2 linked regions of the Desulfopila inferna genome follow. The protein of the gene in region 1 interacts with the protein of each later gene in a pairwise test. Links are inferred from orthologs where the notes say so. Each region holds a gene or a part of one and is shown on either strand. Other genes may lie near its edges.

Region 1 (5,709 bases):
GTACTGTAAAGAGTCCAGTTCAGCTGGGTTAGGTAATTTTTAAGGTATTATGGAAAACGGAGAAGTCGTTTCTCAATATTTAATAATTAAATTGTATTAATCAAGTGTATCAATCAAATTTATCAGAATCTTTGGTCTTAAGGGAATATTTTGATGATGATATGAAAACAGGCCAACAGGGGGAAAAAAGATTCGGCAGGAAGGGTAATATCCGGAACGGGAACCACCTTGCAGGGCAAGGTAGAGTGAAGACGGGAAGGAACCAAGGATTAGTTGTGTTTTCCGGCAAGCTGGCCACAGGCAGCTGAGATATCAGCTCCTCTGCTGGTCCGTATAAAAACGGAATAGTTGTTTTTCCTTAGAATTTCCTGAAATGCCAGCATTCTCTCGAATGTTGGAGCTTTGTAAGGGAGATCTTCCGATTCATTATAGGCAAGCAGGTTGATCTTACAGGGGATGGACTGCAGTTGATGTGCCAGCTTACGGGCATCCCTGTCGCTGTCATTAATATCCCTGAGCAGAGTGTACTCGAACATTATGCGGCGGCGTTTAGGCATAGGGTAGGTTCTGCAGGCCTCAAGAAGCTGATCCAGAGGATACTTTTTATTAATGGGCATAAGCATATCTCTGGTTGCGTCGTCGACGGCGTGCAGTGAAACTGCCAGATTAACGGATGAGTTTTCGCCAAGCAGCCGCATTTTGGGAATTATGCCGCAGGTCGACACGGTTATGCGGCGACCAGTAAAATCAAGGCCTTTCTGTTCAGTGAGAATGGAAATAGAGGTTAAAAGATTCTCAAGGTTGTTGAGCGGTTCGCCCATACCCATAAAAACGATATTAGTTACTTCCTGTGGTCCTATACGCTGCTCTTCCGGTTCATCGAGAAGGAAATCCCGTACTGCACAAACCTGGTTGACAATCTCGGCAGGCTGAAGATTACGGATAAACCCCATTGTTCCGGTAAGGCAAAAAGAGCATTGCATGGCGCAGCCAACCTGTGACGAAACACAAAGCGTATTGCGATCAACTTCGGGAATCAATACTGCTTCGATCATATAGCCGTCATCCAGGCGAAAGCCGAATTTTACGCAGCCGTCACCGGATCGTTCTACAAGAGGATCAGCAAAGGTGGAAATAAGGGCATAATCGCCGAGGATTTCCCTGAATACTTTGGCGAGATCGGTCATTTGTGCGAATTCATGAATACCTGGTTTGTATAGCCAGGCCATGAGCTGGCGACCTCTGAAAGCAGGCTGATTGAGGCTTTCGACATATTCTACAAGGCCTTTTTGATCGAGATTCTTAAGATCTGTTTTTTTCATTTCCATCTATAAAGCGCGGTGCTCCTCGGCTATAAGCTGAATGGAGCCTGAAAGAGCAGCATCGATCAGGGAAAGCATTCTTTCCTTATCCTTTTGCAACCGTCCGGATAACTGCAGGTAATTAGAAGCGTGATTGGCATAAAACTGGACACGATCCAGAGATATGAACTGTATGACTTTTTGAAGTTCCCGCAAGAGAGAATGTGAATCCGGCAAAAAGAAGCGCTCTTCCTGAATATCGATAAACAATTTTGTGCCTGGAATAGGCATTACGGTGAGGGCTGCAATCTGTCCTGGTGCCATTCGAGTGAGTACCTTGCCTGTATTTTCGGCATGTACCGCAGAAAGTTCCCTGCCGGCAATGCCTAAAAGCAGGGTGACCGAGAGAAAAAGGGCGCACTCTGTTATCCTGTCTGCCGCCGCTATCATCGAGCGTGAGGTTTCCCCTTTTCTGATACTGCTGAGAATCCTGTCGTCTCCGCTTTCCAGACCAAGATATACCCTATCCAGACCCAGGGATTTAAGGTGCAGCAATTCTTCTTTGGTTTTTGATCGAATCGCACGGGCATTGGCATAGAGTGAGATTCTGTTGACCCATGGAAGCTCATGCCGGATTTTAATAAAGATGTGCAGCAATTGCGCAAACGGTAGAATAAGGGCGTCACCATCGGCGAGGAATACTCTCTTTTGGCGCCGGCAATACTGCGCTGCAAACTCAATGTCGGCATCAATGGATTCATGACGAATTCTGAAAGGCTTATCTTTGTAGGCTCCGCAAAACGTGCATTTATTATAGGAACATCCGGCCGTCACCTGAAGAATGATCGAATTTGCTTCACTGGGAGGCCGGATGATATTGCCTTCATACTGCATAGTTTATATTAGCGCTTAGGCGGGATTATTCTTCTGGAATTCCAGCATAAAGCGGCTGAGTGCAACGACGCCTTCATGTGGGAAGGCATTGTAAATTGAGGCCCGGCAGCCACCAATGGAGCGATGTCCCTTGAGCCCGTTCAAACCTTTTGCGGCAGCCTCTTGTATGAAGGCGGCTTCCAGTTCCGCTGTCGGTAGATTAAAGGCGATGTTCATCATTGAGCGGGAATCTTTCAGAGCATGGCCGCGATAGTAATCACCTGCATCGATTACATCGTAGATAAGCATGGCTTTTTCTTTGTTTTTCTTCTCAATAGCTGCGATTCCACCATTATTCTTGAGCCATTTCAGAACGTTTCGAATAATGTATATCGAGAAAGTAGGGGGGGTGTTGAACATCGAGTCCTTATCGGCATGAGTTTTGTACTTCAGCATTGTCGGAGTGTTTTCAGGAACACGGTCAAGCAAATCATCCCTGATAATGACTGTTGTCGCTCCTGACGGTCCCATATTTTTTTGTGCCCCGGCAAATATAAGACCGAATTTGCTGACATCGAAATTGCGGGAAAGGATATCGGAGGACATATCGCTGACCAGCATCTTCTCAGACTGGGGAATGGGATCGAACTGGGTGCCGAAGATGGTATTGTTGGAAACAAAATAGAGATACTCGGAGTCAGCGGAAACGGCGTACTCATCGTCTGTGGGGACCCTGTTGAATTTCTCGTTCTCACTTGAAAAGGCTACCTCGATATTGCCGAAAAGCTGTGCCTCTTTTATCGATTTCTTGCTCCAGGTGCCGGTGTTGAGATACGTTGCTTTTTTACCGCCGCCGAGAAGGTTCATCGGCACCATAAAAAATTGGCTTGATGCTCCTCCCTGGAGAAAAAGGACTTTATAATTTCCTGGAATTCCAAGTAATTCACGCATAAGTTCTTCTGCCTCGGCGGCAACCCGCATGAACTCCTTGGATCGGTGGCTGATTTCACAGATGCCGATGCCGGAATTATCAAAATTAATGATATCTTCACGTGCCTGCTGCAGAACTTCAAGAGGGAGTGTGGCAGGTCCCGGACTGAAGTTATAAATTCTCTCACCCATTGGCTGGTTCTCCTTGTATGTGTTCTTTAATATATAGGACAGCGATCTATTGTAGTTTTTCAGATTCCCCTGACTTGCTGACGAATAGCTTCATAGACAACGATACCTACGGTCATCGCAAGATTGAGGCTTCTGATATTGGGGTTTGCCATTGGTAATGTATAGCTTCTTTCCTGATAGAGTTGAAGAATTTCTTGCGGTAATCCCTTGGTTTCTTTTCCAAAGATCAAGAAATCACCAGCTTTGAATGTCGCTGAAGTGTATGATTTACTCGTTTTAGTCGTAAAAAAATAGAGATTTCGTTCATCCTGCTCTTCGAGGAACTTCTCCAGATTCGGCCAATGGACTATTTGTACATGCTTCCAATAATCCAGACCGGCACGTTTGAGGTGCTTATCGTCCGTTGAAAAACCAAGTGGATGGACAAGATGGAGGACGCAATCCGTAGCGCCGCATAATCTGGCAATTGACCCGGTATTAGGTGGAATCTCGGGTTCAACCAGAACAATATTAAATGAAGGTATTGCAGGCATAGTAGGGGTGCACTTTATTCATAACTGTGATAAAAAGTAGAATTTTATACCGGTCAAACAGATATAAGACAATAGAAAAGGTATCGAATTCTCGGGTATTGCTGGGAGGAATAGGTAATTAATTGTATTTATGGTACAATTTTGGACATCTTTTTCAACTTAAAAACTTTATCAACCGCAGTTTACGGAATAATGCACTGCCATGACAAATTGCCGCTCAAAAAATGACGATACAAATCTATGCAAGATTCACATCCTCGCTCTGCTTGCAGTATGTATCGGTGCCATCATGTTCTTCAGAGGCGGAGGGGGTGAGGATTTTTTTCAAAGCCAGGGGGAAACTTCTTTTCTGACCTGGAAAGAGTCACAACTACTACTGACCTCCGCAGACAATAAAGAGATAGACGACAATACAGCCTTGCCTATTAATCTGCGGCCTATATTTTTTCAACCGATACCTTTTAACGATGCCGGCTATGACCTGCTTCTTACCATTCCGGGCGTCGGTCCCAAAACCGCAGCAGACATGCTTGAAAAAAGATCAGAATTTGGAAAATTCAACAGAGCGGAAGAACTTGTGGTGATACGAGGAATAGGAGCCAAGAAAGCCGAGTTTTTAAAGAAATATTTAACTTTTGAGTAAATAGGGTTTAGTACCTGGACAGAGAGGAGAATTATGATAAATAAAAAAAATTGCCGCTAATGACTTCGAGTAAATTTCCAATAAAAGCCCCTGTGATTGTGCTGGTCGGACCAACGGCAATAGGCAAGACGGCCCTCTCTCTTGAAATTGCCGACAGGTTCGGCTGCGAGATAGTCAGCCTCGATTCCATGCAGATATACCGTCACATGGACATTGGTACTGCAAAGGTTTCCCCACAGGAAAGGGAACATACCACGCATCATCTTATCGATGTTGTCAATCCTGATGAACACTATGACGCCAGTGATTACGTGAGAGATGCCCTTGAAGCAATTGTCGGGATTCATCAAAGAAAAAAAATTCCAGTGGTAACCGGGGGCACCGGGTTATATCTTCGTGCATTAATCGAAGGTTTATTTAAGAGTGGTGCAAGTTTTCCGGAATTACGTGAGGAACTGCACAGAAGACTGGAGACGGAAGGGAGCTCGAAATTACATGAAGAGCTTCTGTCAAAAGACCGAATTACTGCACAAAAAATCCATAAAAACGATACTCACAGACTCATTCGGGCTCTGGAGATTTACCATGGAACCGGAAAGAGTTGGAGTGATCATATAGCGGGGCATGCCCGGGAAAAAGGTAAGATAAGATTCGAACACATTATCCGACTTGGCCTAACCTGTGAACGTGAGCTTCTTTATCGCAGGATAAATGAGCGGACCTCTTTGATGCTGCGGCAGGGACTGCGAGAAGAGGTACTCAAGCTGCTGGCTCACTATCATCGTGATCTCAAGTCCATGCAGTCTATTGGCTACCGCCATATGGCCGAACATTTACTCGATGGCACCCCGATAGAGAAGACAGAGGAGTTGTTGGCCAGAGATACCCGCAGATACGCAAAACGGCAATACACCTGGTTTAAAAAAATGAATATCGAATGGTTTGAAACTGCTTCTCACCGGAAGATAATTACAAGAATACAGAATTTTCTCGGCTAGAAGTGTGTCGGAGAAGTGCAATTTTTCCTCAGATTTACTTAAAACCCATCATGAAATCTTTGACAGAAAGATATTGGCGCCTTCCTCTGCCGTACATCGCCTCAGCGGACGAAAAAACATTAGCCGGGAAGTTCGGGGTAGAACCGGAAATTATCAAAATCCTGAATAATAGAGGACTTAGCGAGAAGAAGGAGATCGAGAAATTTCTCTATCCAACTCTGTACGATCTTGAGAATCCT
Region 2 (5,145 bases), 430 kb from region 1 along the record:
AAAGTGGATTCTACTCAATTAAAAACCATACTTACCGGCCAAAACCTGGTGCGGGAGAATGATACGGTTATCGTCGGCTGCTCCGCCGGACCTGATTCAACTGCCCTGCTCTCCCTTTTTTGTGAATGTGATCTGGGCATAAAAGCTATTGCCGTCTATGTCGACCATGGCCTGCGACCGCCGCAGGAGATCGGCAAAGAGGTAGAGCTCGTCCAAAATATTGCAGAGCGCTTGGGGATCCCGCATGAAATAGTTTCCGTGGATGTCAAAGGGCACAAGCGAAGAACCGCCTCCTCGCTTGAAGAAAGTGCGCGTGTTCTGAGATACGAAGCTCTGCAGCAGTGCCGTCGCCGGCATAACGCCCAGGTGATCGCTGTTGCTCATACCGCCGATGATCAGGCCGAAGAAGTTCTGCTCAGATTATTTCGTGGCACCGGGCTCAAAGGATTGTCCGGGATGCGTCCCAAAAACGAAACCATAATCAGACCGCTGCTGCAAATTTCCAAAAATGAGCTGCTGGAATATCTCAATTCCAGCGGAATTCCTTATTGTACTGACAGCTCCAACACCGACAAATCATTCCTCCGCAACCGGCTGCGTCTGGATCTTCTCCCAAGGATAAAAAAACAGTTCAATCCGGCCATCCGCTCAACGCTTTTACAGACAGCGGCAATACTCAAGGAAGATGACGATCTTCTCGAAAGTATGACAATAACCGAATTGGCGGAATGCACACGCTTCAGTTGTGCAAAAAACGCCTGCAGGTCTGCTTCTCTTGATACCGGTACTTTTCTGCAAAAACATACGGCCATCAGGAGGCGGATCATCGAAAAGGTGTGCTGGAAATTCGGCTCGAGGCCGCAATTTCACCATATTGAAAAACTGATCCATTTAGCTGAATCCGGGAGAAACGGTGCAGAACTGCACCTGCCGCAGGGGCTGCGTGTCTATAAAAGCAGAGGCCGGCTGACCTTTCAGCAGCAGGAACACGGCAAGAAATTCAGGGGACAAATCAAACCCGCATCCATCCCTCACCTGCGGATTACAGCACCGGCTGAGTATGGGATAGAGGTACTGAACAGAAGGTTAAAACTGGAGGCGCTGCAAGATCCTCCGCCGCATTTAACGACGGGAGAACTGCTGGTCGATGGGGGTAAGGTTGATTTTCCGCTTACTCTGCGGCCAGCCGAACAGGGGGAGAGGTTCACTCCGCCAGGCATGAATGGCAGAAAGAAAATTTCCAGATTTCTTGCCGATCTGAAAATACCACGGCAGCAGAGATTCAAGTTCCCCGTGTTGGCCTCTGAAGATAGGGTAGTTGCCGTTGTCGGCCTGCAGATTGACGATAAATTTGCAATCGACAGCATTACCACCAGGTTTTTAAAAATTACCTGGCGCCCTCTTGAAGAGAAAATGGATGATTCCTCAACTGCAGGGCCATGATTTCCTGAATAAAGTATTCTAATCCTGCCTTCAGGAAGCTTTCTTACGAAGAATACGTTTATCCTCGATACGATAGGTCAGTTTGATTCGATCGAAATATTCCAGGATCGGAATGGAAAACTTTCGAGTCAAACCGGACATTTCCTTAAATCGCGGGGCATCTATCTCTCCCTCTTTCTCCATAAAGGCAACGACCTTGTCCTTCAGCTCCTCCATAGCCTCTTTTTCGTAATAAAGAGATTCACTGACCTTGACCAGCTTTTCCTCGCGGAGAAGGAGACCCATGACTTCTTTCAGCAAGGGGGCGGGATAATCGCTGAACTGTTCGGAGGTTTCCTTGATAGTGGCCGGGGCCAGTCCTTTATCCCTGTACCACTTTAGCAGATCGCGCTGCAGCTTTTCTTCATCGGCCTTAAGGGCTACCTCATGTGTTGCCAGCCTGATCAGCGATTCCTCCTGAACAATGGTTCCGCTCCGGATCAGTTCATTCAAACAGTATGAAAAAACCTTCTGATCGAGACGGCGTCCTGTTTCACTGCGCAAGCCTTCTTTTGATAATCCTTCCTGGATCGGGTTGTTCTTATGAAACACTGTAAGAATATCCACTATCGAATCGCTGACGCGTTCGGCAACACTTAGGGCCAGATAACGCTGAGCCGAAGAATCGACCACGACAATCTTTTTCGAGGACAGCGGTTCATTGAGTATTTTCTTCAACTGTTTACCGAAAACGCCAAGCCGTATGGCCAATTCATCCAGGACAAGACCCTTGGTGCCGCTCTCTTCCAGAAAGAGAAGGATATGATCTTCGGGTGAACCTTCTTTCAGTATCTGAATAACTTCACTATTCCTCTTGCGGTCTTTTTCCGTCAGCCTTTTCCGCTTCCGCAGTGAAACATTGCCAAGGACTTCTCCGCCGCCGATTGTGATAACGGGAGAGTAACTGCGAATGACATACCTGTCGTGGGGCCAGACCGCAACCGGTTCTTCCAGGAGCAACTGAACTCCCGCCTCCTCCCCAGGCCGCAATTCGTCACAATCCAATAATGACACCCTGCCCATCACCTCAGCTGTGCCGAGATGCACCCGTACCCTTGCCCTATGCTTGAGGGGCTTGTTGTTGGAGGAGAGATAGGTAAGTGAGCAGTCCAGCATAAAATTAGGCTGCAGGGCGCCGGGCGTTGCCGCAACCATCCCTCTGGATATTTCCAAGGTCTCTATGCCCTGCAGATTGATGGCGGTGCGATGACCTGCTTCGACTACATCCACCGTTTGGGAATGCAGCTGTATTCCTCTTACCTTGGCGGTTTTCCCGGAGGGATAAATCCGCAGTTCCTCACCCAGAGCGACTCTGCCGGAAATAGAAGTACCGGTTATCACCGCACCGAACCCTTTCATGGCAAAGACCCGATCCACCGGTAGCCTGAAGGGCCCAAAGGCGTCTTCAAAATGATGTTTGGAGACAATGTCGTCAAGAAGATTCTTAACCTTATCGATCCCCTCGCCGGTGATGGAAGAGACGTGAACAATAGGTGCCTCCTCCAGAAAACTGCCCTGGCAGAATTCACGGACCTCTTCTTCAACCATCTCCAGCCACTCTTCCTCGACCATATCCTTTTTGGTTATGATGACGATTCCCTGTGAAACACCAAGGAGACTGCAGATTTCGAAATGTTCGCGGGTCTGCGGCATTATTCCTTCATCGGCGGCAATGATGAAGGCGAGAATATCCATGCCGGTAACCCCGGCAACCATATTTTTAACAAACTTCTCATGGCCCGGAACATCGACGATGCCAAGACGGTGGCCGCAGGGAAGATCAAGATGGGCAAAACCGAGTTCGATGGTTATGCCTCTTTTTTTCTCTTCTTTGAGCCTGTCGGTATCTATGTTGGTGAGGGCCTTGACGAAACTGGTTTTACCGTGATCAACATGGCCGGCCGTTCCTAATACTATTTCGCGCATCTTTGAAATTACCGCAAGAAGGGATTGCTGCGTTTTTCTTCGCCGATGGTGGACTGTGATCCGCCATAGCCATGACCCGGCCAGATTATGGTCTCTTCCGGCAAGGTCAGGACCTTGTTTTTCAAGGACTCCATTAAGCCGTCATAGGATCCACCGGGGAAATCGGTACGACCAACCCCGCCGACAAAAAGGGTGTCGCCGGTAAAGAGGTTTGGAGCACTATAGAGACATATGCCGCCCGGGGTGTGACCTGGTGTATGGATGACACGGAGCTTTACGTTGCCCACTTCAATCAAGTCTCCGTCTTTAACCCTTTTTTGAGCCGGCGGGGAGGGTTCCAGGCCGAGCATGCTGAAGTAGTTCTGGGTCTCGGGCTTTTCAAAATAATCAGCATCCGCCTCATGCATGACGATGATGCCACCGGTTGCCTCCATGATAATCCTGTTGCCGCAGACATGATCGGGATGACCATGAGTGGCAATGATATATTCTATTTGCAGCCCCAGCTTTTCAACTTCAGCCAGGATGCGTCTTTCATCTCCGCCGGGATCAACGATCGCTCCTTTTTTGGTCTCTTCACACCCGATTAAATAGCAGCAGACACCCATACTGCCAACCAAGAGTTGCTCTAATATCATATCGCCTCAATAGTGATGTTTATCTGTAACTGAAAATTTGAACCGGCATGAAAGCCGGTTCTCTTTTTGATGCACTCTGCGAATAAGCACCCGTACGGACCTAAACTCCGATTTCGAAAGTTCAATATGCCAGGCGCAGTATCAGAAGTCGTCGCTTAAGATCTACAACAACTTTAGATCGTGAATTTACGAATCCATTAGCCTTTGCAGCCGCAGCCGCAGCCCGAATTACTCATCTTTAAGGTAACAGGCGGCGCCACAGGTGGATTTCTGGTCTCAATTGCAGTGACAACTGCCATGAAGGCCTCGGTCGCAGGACTTTTTTCATCGGAGGAGAGATATGGCTTACCATCATCTCCTGCAACTACGACGCGGGGATCCATCGGTATTCTACCGAGAAAAGGCAGGTCGAACTCCCTGGCCATCTCTTCTCCACCACCGCTTTTGAAAATATCCACTTTCTCATTGCAGTTGGGGCAGACAAAGCCGGACATATTTTCCACAACTCCGACAATATCAATTTTAACAGTTTTACAGAAGCTTATGGATTTTCGTACATCGGCCAGCGCAACCTTCTGCGGGGTGGTCACTACCACTGCCTTGACATTAGGGATGGTCTGGGCCACCGACAGCGGCTCGTCGCCTGTTCCCGGAGGAGCATCGATTATAAGATAGTCAAGCTCTCCCCAGTCCATGTCGGAGACAAACTGCCTGATTGCCTGAATTTTCAGGGGACCTCTCCAGATAATCGCTTCATCCCTGTCCTGCATCATATATTCAAGCGAGACAACCTTGAGATTCTCGTTATAGACGAGCGGCGGAATAAGATCATCCTTCTTTTCCGGTGGTTGAACCACACCTTTAAGATCCAGCATTCTTACCACATCGGGACCATGCAGATCAACATCCATAAGACCGACCTTATGCCCTTTTTTAGCAAGACCTAAGGCAAGATTGACGGAAACCGTTGATTTACCGACACCACCCTTTCCGCTCATAACCAGAATTTTGTTTTTAATTTTGCCCAGAGATCGGGTAATGGCATTTTCCTGCTGCGCCATCGCGGCCTGTTGAGCTTCGTTTGTTGCGCCGCCGCCAC

The links. The genes of interacting proteins can lie anywhere in the genome.
Region 2: the proteins of serC (region 1) and selB interact in binary tests that used the Escherichia coli proteins (3 or more experiments, as listed by UniProt). The link is inferred for Desulfopila inferna from one-to-one orthologs.

Annotation. Positions count from the first base shown.
Region 1 is NZ_JAFFQE010000001.1:287,944-293,652, forward strand. The notes cover bases 1,254-4,025. They hold serC (3-phosphoserine/phosphohydroxythreonine transaminase), read right to left. Parts: upstream 3,297-4,025; coding sequence 2,211-3,296; downstream 1,254-2,210. Other genes in these bases: rlmN (dual-specificity RNA methyltransferase RlmN), read right to left, coding at 1,254-1,328; JWG88_RS01150 (radical SAM protein), read right to left, coding at 1,329-2,195; JWG88_RS01160 (tRNA (cytidine(34)-2'-O)-methyltransferase), read right to left, coding at 3,356-3,829. Also shown: more of rlmN, read right to left, coding at 270-1,253; JWG88_RS01165 (ComEA family DNA-binding protein), read left to right, coding at 4,032-4,472; tRNA (adenosine(37)-N6)-dimethylallyltransferase MiaA, read left to right, coding at 4,565-5,470; single-stranded-DNA-specific exonuclease RecJ, read left to right, coding at 5,521-5,709. UniProt on the Escherichia coli protein: Catalyzes the reversible conversion of 3-phosphohydroxypyruvate to phosphoserine and of 3-hydroxy-2-oxo-4-phosphonooxybutanoate to phosphohydroxythreonine. Is involved in both pyridoxine and serine biosynthesis.
Region 2 is NZ_JAFFQE010000001.1:715,584-720,728, forward strand. The notes cover bases 942-3,832. They hold selB (selenocysteine-specific translation elongation factor), read right to left. Parts: upstream 3,409-3,832; coding sequence 1,474-3,408; downstream 942-1,473. Other genes in these bases: tilS (tRNA lysidine(34) synthetase TilS), read left to right, coding at 942-1,443; JWG88_RS03070 (MBL fold metallo-hydrolase), read right to left, coding at 3,417-3,832. Also shown: more of tilS, read left to right, coding at 4-941; more of JWG88_RS03070, read right to left, coding at 3,833-4,046; JWG88_RS03075 (Mrp/NBP35 family ATP-binding protein), read right to left, coding at 4,244-5,145. UniProt on the Escherichia coli protein: Translation factor necessary for the incorporation of selenocysteine into proteins. It probably replaces EF-Tu for the insertion of selenocysteine directed by the UGA codon. SelB binds GTP and GDP.